2 regions of the Pseudomonas sp. GW823-FHT02F05 genome follow, and region 1 is predicted to be linked to the other one. Evidence: riboswitches for the same ligand, from Rfam matches in the RefSeq annotation. Region 1 holds a riboswitch; the other holds the start of a gene.

Region 1 (4,273 bases):
GATGACTTAGCCGATGCTCATAGTCCGCCAGTCGCTCGGCGCTGAAGCACTGCAAGGGCAGGTTCAACCGCTGGGCCAGCGCCAGCAGCCCAGGTTCATCGCGCTTGCGATCAATGCTTGCCAGCGCAGTTATGCGTGAGCGATCAATGCCTGCCGCGGCCAGGGCTCCGTCCAGCAACGCCAGCAGGCTGTGAACCTCACAGCCACGCTGGCAGCCCAAACCGACAACCAGCATCATGCCGAGTATTGGTCGTCGCCGTTGCGGCGGAACAACCAGGCGCTGATCAGGCCCAGGGCCAGCCAGAAGGCGACGTTGGTCAACTGCGAGGCGATCTTGAACTGCGCTTCGAGCGCCTCCGGGGCCAGCATTGAATGTACCTCAGGTTGCGGAGCGCCGATGACGTGGGGTACGGCAAGGATCGCCAGCCCAAGGCCTTTCAACAGCCAGTTGCGGCCGAACACGATCAGCGCCAGGCCGGCGGCGGTGGAGGCTGCGGTACCGATCCACCAGGTCTGGCGTAGCGTCAGGTCAGCCGCCGCAGTGCCCGGCAGTTCCGGTGGCAGGCCCAGGGTGGGTGCCAGTACAAAGGTCGCGTAGCCGGCCAGGCCCCAGAGCAGGCCTTGGGCGATGCGGGTCGGCGCACGCAGCGTGTAGAGGCCGGCGAGCATCAGTGCAAAGCCTACGGCCACCACCAGGTTGCCTCCAGTGGTGGACAACACACGCTGCCAGCCATCTTCCGGCTCCCAGGCTTGGGCATCGTGGCTGTGGGCAGCAGCGCCAGCGGCGTGCTCGTGCACCACTTCAGCGGCTGGCGGGGCTTTTTCAAAGCTTTCCGCCTGCAGGATTAGCGGTGCCACCCAGAAACTTTGCAGCAGGGTCAGCAGCAAGGCAGCCAAAAGCCCAGTGAACCCTGCGGTTTGCGCAATACGCTTGATCATGTCGGCAGCTCTCAATGGCACGGGAACGCGGCGCTGTGGCGGGTATCGTGGGCGGCGTTGTGCACCGCCTCGATATGCGAGAACCCGGCGAAATACACCAAACACGCGCCGAGTATCGACGCACCGATGGCGGCGGTCAGGCGTTGGCTGAGGGTGGCGGTGCTAGTAGCGGTGTGCGAAGTGCTGCTGATGATCGACATGGCGCGTCCCTTTCAGGTGTCAGGGTGAAACGAGCGCATGAAAACCCCACGCGCCAGGCACGCAGGGTTCTGAACAGCGCCCGCCCACCGCGGGTTTGTTATCTGAATTTTTCGGGCCGGTCTCCGGGCTTGCGAGGGGCGGCTCTTGAAAGAGTCCTCCTGAAAGCATCGCCTTCCCATGCAAAAGCACAGTGGCCGTGACGCTTCGCTCGCTTACCGTTGCGGGGGCAGCACCGGACTGGTCATAGGTCTATGACGCACCGGTTTCCCGTTTCACCCTGTGAAGGGCACCCGAAACAAGGCGTGTAGGAGAGCATGGGCCGGGACGGTAGTCAAATGCTGCAAGCCACTGTAGCCTTGCACCTTCGAGGTTCTTCGGCCCAGGCCGAAGCTAAGAAGGGAACGCGGTTCAAGCCGCGGCTGCCCCCGCAACTGTGAAGGGTTCAGTTGACTGCCACGCCACTGCCGATAGGGCGGGAAGGCGCAGTCAGCGTTGGTCGCAAGACCTGCACACCCCAAGCCAGGAGACCTGCCTCGCAACCGATTTTCCAATTCAACCGGGCGGGGTGATCCGGTGACGAAATCCGCTGCTGCGCGCTGCCGCAGGGCCTGTCGTCCCGTATGCCCGCCCCAAAGGGCATCCGATGAAAACACTGGCCAAACTCCCCGTCACCATCGTTACCGGCTTCCTTGGCTCGGGCAAAACCACGCTGTTGCGCCATATGCTCGACAACGCCCAGGGCCGTCGCATTGCGGTGATCGTCAACGAGTTCGGCGAGCTGGGCATCGACGGTGAAATCCTCAAGCAGTGTTCTATCGGTTGCACCGAAGAAGAGGCCAATGGCCGCGTCTACGAGCTGGCCAACGGTTGCCTGTGCTGCACCGTGCAGGAAGAGTTCTTTCCGGTGATGCGCGAACTGGTCGCCCGTCGCGGTGACCTGGACCATATCCTCATCGAAACCTCGGGCCTGGCCCTGCCCAAGCCGTTGGTGCAAGCCTTCCAGTGGCCGGAAATCCGCAGCGCCTGTACCGTTGACGCGGTGATCACCGTAGTCGACAGCCCAGCCGTGGCCGCCGGTACCTTTGCCGCCTTCCCGGACCAGGTCGACGCCCAGCGCAAACTCGACCCTAACCTGGACCACGAATCACCCTTGCACGAACTGTTCGCCGACCAACTGGCCAGCGCTGACCTGGTGATCCTCAACAAATCCGACCTGATCAGCGCCGAAGACCTGGCCCGCGTGCGCCTGGAAGTCGCCGAAGAACTGCCGCCCGCGGTGAAGATCATCGAAGCCAGCAGCGGTCGTCTGCCCCTGGACGTGCTGATCGGCCTGGGCGCCGGTTCCGAAGAGCATATCGACGGGCGTCACAGCCATCACGACCATCACCACGAGGGTGAAGACGACCACGATCACGATGCCTTTGACTCCATCTCCATCGACTTGCCCCAAGCCGATGAGGCGCTGCTGCTCGACGCCCTGACCCAATTGGTGGTGCAGCACGGCATCCTGCGGGTGAAAGGTTTCGCCGCGATCCCCAACAAACCGATGCGCCTGCTGATCCAGGGTGTGGGCACGCGCTTTGACAAACACTTCGACCGTGCCTGGGGCGCTGACGAAGCACGCACCACGCGCCTGGTGCTGATCGGCCAGGAACTGGACGCCGCTGGCCTCGAAGCGCAATTGCGCGCTGCCCTCAGCGTTTAACCATGCACCTGCTCAGGACCCAACCCGGTGGTTTCGTCGCGGACGACAATATTGCCGACCTTGGCCAGACCCCCGCTGAACTGGTGATCCTGTGCAGCGGCGACTCCAGCCTGGCGCTGCTCGCCGAAGCCGCCCAGCAATTGCCCGAGGATTACCCCAGCCTGCGCCTGGCCAACCCGATGCAGGTGCAGAACCATGCCTCGGTCGACCTGTACGTGGACGAGGTATTGCGCCACGCCAAGGTCATCCTGCTGTCATTGCACGGCGGTATCGGGTATTGGCGCTACGGCATCGAGCGCCTGGTGGAGTTGGCCGAACGCGGCGTCACCCTGATCCTGGTGCCGGGTGACGACCGTCCGGACCCGGAACTCAGCGGCCTGAGCACTGTTGCTGCCGAACACCGCGAGCGCCTGTGGCACTTCCTGCGCCAAGGTGGCCTGGGCAATGCCCTGGATTTTTATCACTGCCTGGCCAGTGCCCACCTGGGCCGCGACTATTCCTGGGCCGAGCCGCAAGCGCTGCCGCGCACGGCGATCTATCACCCGCACAACGCCAATGCCCGCCTCAATGACTGGCAGGCCGATTGGCAGCCCGATTGGCCTGTGGCTGCGGTGCTGTTCTACCGCTCCCATTTACAGGCTGCCAATACCGGTTTTATTGATGTGTTCTGCCAGCGCTTACAGGCGGCGGGCCTCAACCCCTTGCCTATCGCGGTGGCCAGTTTGAAAGAACCCGGCTGCCTCTCGGTGGTCGAGGACCTGTTGGATGACGTGCAAGCCGCGGTAATTCTGAACACCACCGGCTTTGCCCAATCGAGCCCGGAAGCGCCGCATTTGCGCCCGTTTCGCCGCAATATCCCGGTAATCCAGGCGATCTGCGCCCAGGACAACCAACCCGGCTGGCAGGCCAGCGAACAAGGCCTGGGGCCCCGCGACCTGGCGATGCACATTGCCTTGCCGGAGCTTGACGGGCGCATCATCAGCCGGCCGATCAGTTTCAAGGACCTGGCCTGGCGCAGCGAGCGCAGCCAGTCGGACGTGGTGTGCTACCGCGCAGCGCCCGAACGCATGGATTTTGTCGCTGAGCTGGCACGCCGTTGGGTCGAGTTGGCGCGGGTGCCCAATGCCGAGAAACGGATTGCGTTGATCCTCGCCAACTACCCGACCCGCGACGGTCGCATCGGCAACGGCGTAGGCTTGGACACCCCTGCGGCAGCGCTGAATATCCTGCGCGCCTTGCAAGCCGAGGGCTACCCGGTGGCGGAGCGGCTGCCCGACAGCGGCACCGCGCTGATCCATGAACTGCTCGGCGGCGTCACCAACGATCTCGACAGCCTCGACCTGCGCCCCTGCCATCAAAGCCTGAGCCTTGTGGAATACCAGGCGATGTTTGATCGTTTGCCGGCCTCCAATCGCCAGGCCGTGCTGG
Region 2 (4,273 bases), on a different contig from region 1:
GTCGCACGCACTGCACCAAACCGTCCAGTGCCGGGGGATTCACCGGCGCGAGTACACAGACTGTGTGCTCGCGCTCGCCCTCCGCTACTGTCAGGGTGTAATGCACTCGGCCTGGGTTGCCAGGCTCGGGATCGGTGCTTTGCGGCAACTGGAAAAAATCGCACGCTTCAATCAGTTGCCGCAACTCCTGCTGGTCGGGCTCGGGCAACGCGTCCAACTCTACCGTGCGCGGCTTGGCCAACCCCGGAAAAAACGCCGGTCCGCCGCTTTCCTTGATTGAAATTCGCATGGCTGTTCCTCGCCGCGCAGGCGGCTTCGTCAAACGTTTATACCTACCGCTTTCCAGCCTTCCTTGACTGCCTTGTGCTCAGCTTTGTTCACACCATAAAGCTGGCCGGCAATGTCGTGGGTGATGCGCGCAAAACGCAAAAACCCGGAATTGGGTCGCAACCGCGAATCGCGCAGTGCGTCATACCAGATACGCCCGGCACGCTCCCAGGCGAACCCGCCAATCCGGGTGGCCACCTGATAGAACGCGTGGTTGGGAATGCCGGAATTGATATGCACCCCGCCATTGTCCTCGTAAGTTTGCACAAAATCATCCATGTGCCCAGGCTGTGGGTCTTTGCCCAGCAGCTTGTCATCAAACGCAGTGCCTGGCGCCTTCATCGAGCGCAGCGCCGTGCCCTTGATCTTTTTGGTAAACAGCCCCTTGCCGATCAACCAGTCGGCGTCCTCGGCCGTTTGCTTCAGCGCGTACTGCTTGATCAACGAGCCAAACACATCCGACAACGACTCGTTCAGCGCACCGGACTGGTTGAAGTACATCAGCTTGGCCTCATCCTCGGTCACGCCATGGGCCAACTCATGGCCAATAACGTCGAGTGCCACGGTGAAGCGGTTGAACAACTGCTGGTCACCATCGCCGAACACCATCTGGGTTGAGTTCCAGAAGGCATTGTTGTAGTCCTGGCCGAAGTGCACCGTGGCGTCCAGCGCCATGCCCGCATCGTCGATGGAATTGCGATCGAATACCTGGTCAAAAAAATCGAAGGTTGCGCCCAGGCCGTCATAGGCTTCGTCTACTGCGGCATCGCCACTGGCGGGCTGCCCTTCACCGCGAATCAGCTTGCCGGGCAGGCTGTCGGTGTTTTCGGCGCTGTAGATCGAGCGTTGCTTCTCGGCGCCCACGGCCAGTGCCATGCGGGCCGGGCCCTTGGCGGGTACCGCGACCATGCGTAACGAGCGGAACGTGCTGTCCTTGGCACGCGTGCGTAATGCGACTTCCCGTTGGGCTTTGTCGCCGTGGCGGGCGATCTGGTCGAGCATGTACGGCGGGATCAGGCAAAAAATCGGGTTGCGCGGTTGGCGAACACACATGAGCTGGCTCCTTTTTGGCGTGTGATGAACGTCCGGGTAACGGTTTTCAGGATAGTCCTGAGTTAGCCACCTGGGCCAAATTGTCATGGTTTTGTGTTTCAGTGGTGTTTATCCCAGGCCCATAAGGAACATGCCCATGCCCGCCCGCGCAGCCAACATCGACCTTTCCCACCGCCCAAGGCTTGCCGACCTGCGCCCATTGGTCGCGGCCAGCCCCACCCTGCTGGAAGCCAGAGCCGCGACGCCGCGCGTCACCGCGGCCAAGGACCTCAAAAACCGCGCGGGCTATGCCGACGACTTCCTCAGCGACTTCGTGGTGCCATGGCCCACGGTTGACCAGCCACTGGCGGGCGATGTGCAACCCCAGCGCCTGGACTACACGCACTTCTCCATCACAATGTCGCGCGCTCGACGACTGGCGCTGTACGTGGGGGTGAATATCGATGGCGCCAAGCATGTGGACATTACGCGCAGCAACGACACCTGGGCCTACGATGGTCGCCTGCCCCTGGATGCGCAGGTAGGTGAAGACCTTTATGCCGGCAATGGCCTGGACCGCGGCCACCTGGTGCGGCGCCAGGACCCCAACTGGGGCGACGAGGCCAACACCGCCAACTTCGACACCTTTCACTTCACCAATTGCTCACCCCAAATGAGCGGCTTCAACCAGAAGACCTGGCTGGAGCTCGAAGACTACATCCTCGACAACACCCAGCGCTGGAAAGCCCGGGCCACGGTGTTTACCGGGCCAGTGTTCGCCGATGACGACCGACTGTACCGTGGCGTGAAAATCCCCAAGGCGTTCTGGAAAGTAGTGGCCTACCTCAGCGACGATGGCAAGCCTTCCGCCAGCGCCTACATGATTGACCAGAGCCGCGAACTGGGCCAACTCGACCTGGTATTCGGCCCGCTTCGAACCTACCAGCGCAGTGTGATTGCGATCGAACAACTGACCGGCATCCGCTTCGCCAACCTGGCCGACTACGACGGCTTCAGCAACGAAGAGCGCGCCACAGGCACCCGGATCGAAGCGTTGATCCGCGGCCCCCAGGATATTCGGCTCTGACGCTTCTTTTGTAGGAGCGAGCTTGCTCGCGAAGAACAGGAAAGCGCCGCGGGGCATCAGGTGCCCAGCGTTATCGTTGACGACCTTCGCGAGCAAGCTCGCTCCTACAGGGGGTGATCGCTTACCATACCGCCGCCGGTTCCCGTATGGGACTAACAGGGAATTCGAAACGCCGCACGCGACGTGAACCGAAACTGCCCCCGCAACTGTAGATGCCGAGCCTGCCCTTGAATGCCACTGGACCACGTCCGGGAAGGCGGGGCATGGCGACGACGCATCAGTCAGGAGACCTGCCGGCCCAGCTAACTCACTAACCGGCGGGGTGTCCGGGAAGGACATCCTGGCCCTGCGCATCAGCAGCCTCCATGGGCGTATTTCCGAGCCGTACCTCCCCTGCTGCACCTACGGTTCACAAGGAGATCGCCTCATGCTGCCACGCGTTACCGCCCTGATCGCAGGCTTGGGTATGTGTGCCCTGGCGCAAGCCGCGCCAACTCAGTACCCGCTGACCCTGCAAAACTGCGGCAGCACCCTGACCTTCCAGCACGCCCCAGCCCGCAGCGTCACCATCGGCCAGGCCGCCACTGAGATGCTGTATGCCCTGGGCGTGGGCGACAAGGTGGTCGGCACTTCGCTGTGGTTCAATAACGTGGCGGCGCAGTACAAGGCCCAGGACGATCACATCGAGCGCCTGGCCAACAACGAGCCCAGCTTCGAAGCCGTACTCGCCAAGCGCCCGCAACTGGTGGCCGCCGAGCTGGAATGGGTGGTGGGCCCCCAAGGCGTGGTCGGTACCCGTGAACAGTTTCATGAACTGAAGATCCCCACCTACCTGTTGCCGTCCGATTGCGAAGGCAAGGACAACCTGGTCGGCGCCGACGGCACGCGATTGGAGCCCTTTCGCATCGAGACGATCTACCAGAGCCTCCAGCAACTGGCGCAGATTTTCGACGTGCAGGATCGCGGCCAACAACTGACCGACGAACTCAAGGCGCGCCTGGCCAAATCCGTCGCCACGGCCCAGGGCAAGGGCTTGCAGCAAGCCAGCGCACTGGTGTGGTTCTCCAGCGCCGAAATGGCCAGCGACCCTTACGTAGCCGGCCACAAAGGCGTGCCGCAATTCATGCTGCAAACCCTTGGCTTGCGTAACGTGGTGCAGTCCGATGAGGAGTGGCCTGCCGTCGGCTGGGAAACCATCGCCAAGGCCAATCCCACCTTCCTGGTGATCGCACGCATGGATCGCCGTCGCTACCCGGCCGACGACCATGAAAAGAAACTCGCCTTCCTGCGCAGCGACCCCGTGACCCGCAACATGGACGCGGTGAAGAACAACCGCATCATCATCCTCGACGCTCTGGCCTTGCAGGCGAGCCTGCGCACCTTCGAGGGCCTTGAACAACTGGCGGCCGCCATTGACGGCTACCACCTGGGCCAATGATGCGCACCCTACTCGCCCTGGCGTTGCTGCTGCTCGCCCTGCTCGCTGGCGTCGCCATCGGTGAAACCGCCATCGAACCGCAGGTGGTGCTGCAGGTGCTCGCCAATAAACTCTGGGGCGCCAGCTATGCACTGGACCCCATCGACGAAGGCGTGGTGTGGAACTACCGCCTCACCCGTGCATTGGTGGCCGCAGCTTGCGGCGCAGGGTTGGCGACGTGCGGCGTGATCCTGCAATCGCTGCTGCGTAACCCGCTGGCCGACCCGTACCTGCTGGGCATCAGCGCCGGCGCGTCAACCGGTGCGGTACTCGTGGCCTTGATAGGCGTGGGCGGTGGCCTGGTGTCGTTGTCGGCGGGCGCGTTTGTGGGGGCGATGGCGGCCTTTGCG

What was found. Region 1 has a riboswitch for cobalamin ahead of cobW (cobalamin biosynthesis protein CobW). Riboswitches for the same ligand answer to the same signal wherever they lie in the genome.
Positions count from the first base shown of each region.
Region 2: it holds a riboswitch for cobalamin, as region 1 does, so the genes downstream of both, AC1RAC_RS17410 (ABC transporter substrate-binding protein) here and cobW (cobalamin biosynthesis protein CobW) in region 1, are expected to answer to the same signal.

Region 1 covers NZ_JBXAJM010000001.1:486,647-490,919, reverse strand. The annotation lists gene AC1RAC_RS02230 (cobalamin biosynthesis protein) at 1-238, opposite strand, end outside; gene AC1RAC_RS02225 (CbtA family protein) at 235-939, opposite strand; gene AC1RAC_RS02220 (CbtB domain-containing protein) at 951-1,139, opposite strand; cobalamin riboswitch at 1,237-1,449, opposite strand; cobalamin riboswitch at 1,491-1,690, shown strand; gene cobW (cobalamin biosynthesis protein CobW) at 1,784-2,845, shown strand; gene cobN (cobaltochelatase subunit CobN) at 2,848-4,273, shown strand, end outside.
Region 2 covers NZ_JBXAJM010000014.1:8,552-12,824, forward strand. The annotation lists gene AC1RAC_RS17395 (protealysin inhibitor emfourin) at 1-289, opposite strand, end outside; gene AC1RAC_RS17400 (M4 family metallopeptidase) at 319-1,380, opposite strand; gene AC1RAC_RS17405 (DNA/RNA non-specific endonuclease) at 1,517-2,446, shown strand; cobalamin riboswitch at 2,566-2,758, shown strand; gene AC1RAC_RS17410 (ABC transporter substrate-binding protein) at 2,874-3,884, shown strand; gene AC1RAC_RS17415 (FecCD family ABC transporter permease) at 3,881-4,273, shown strand, end outside.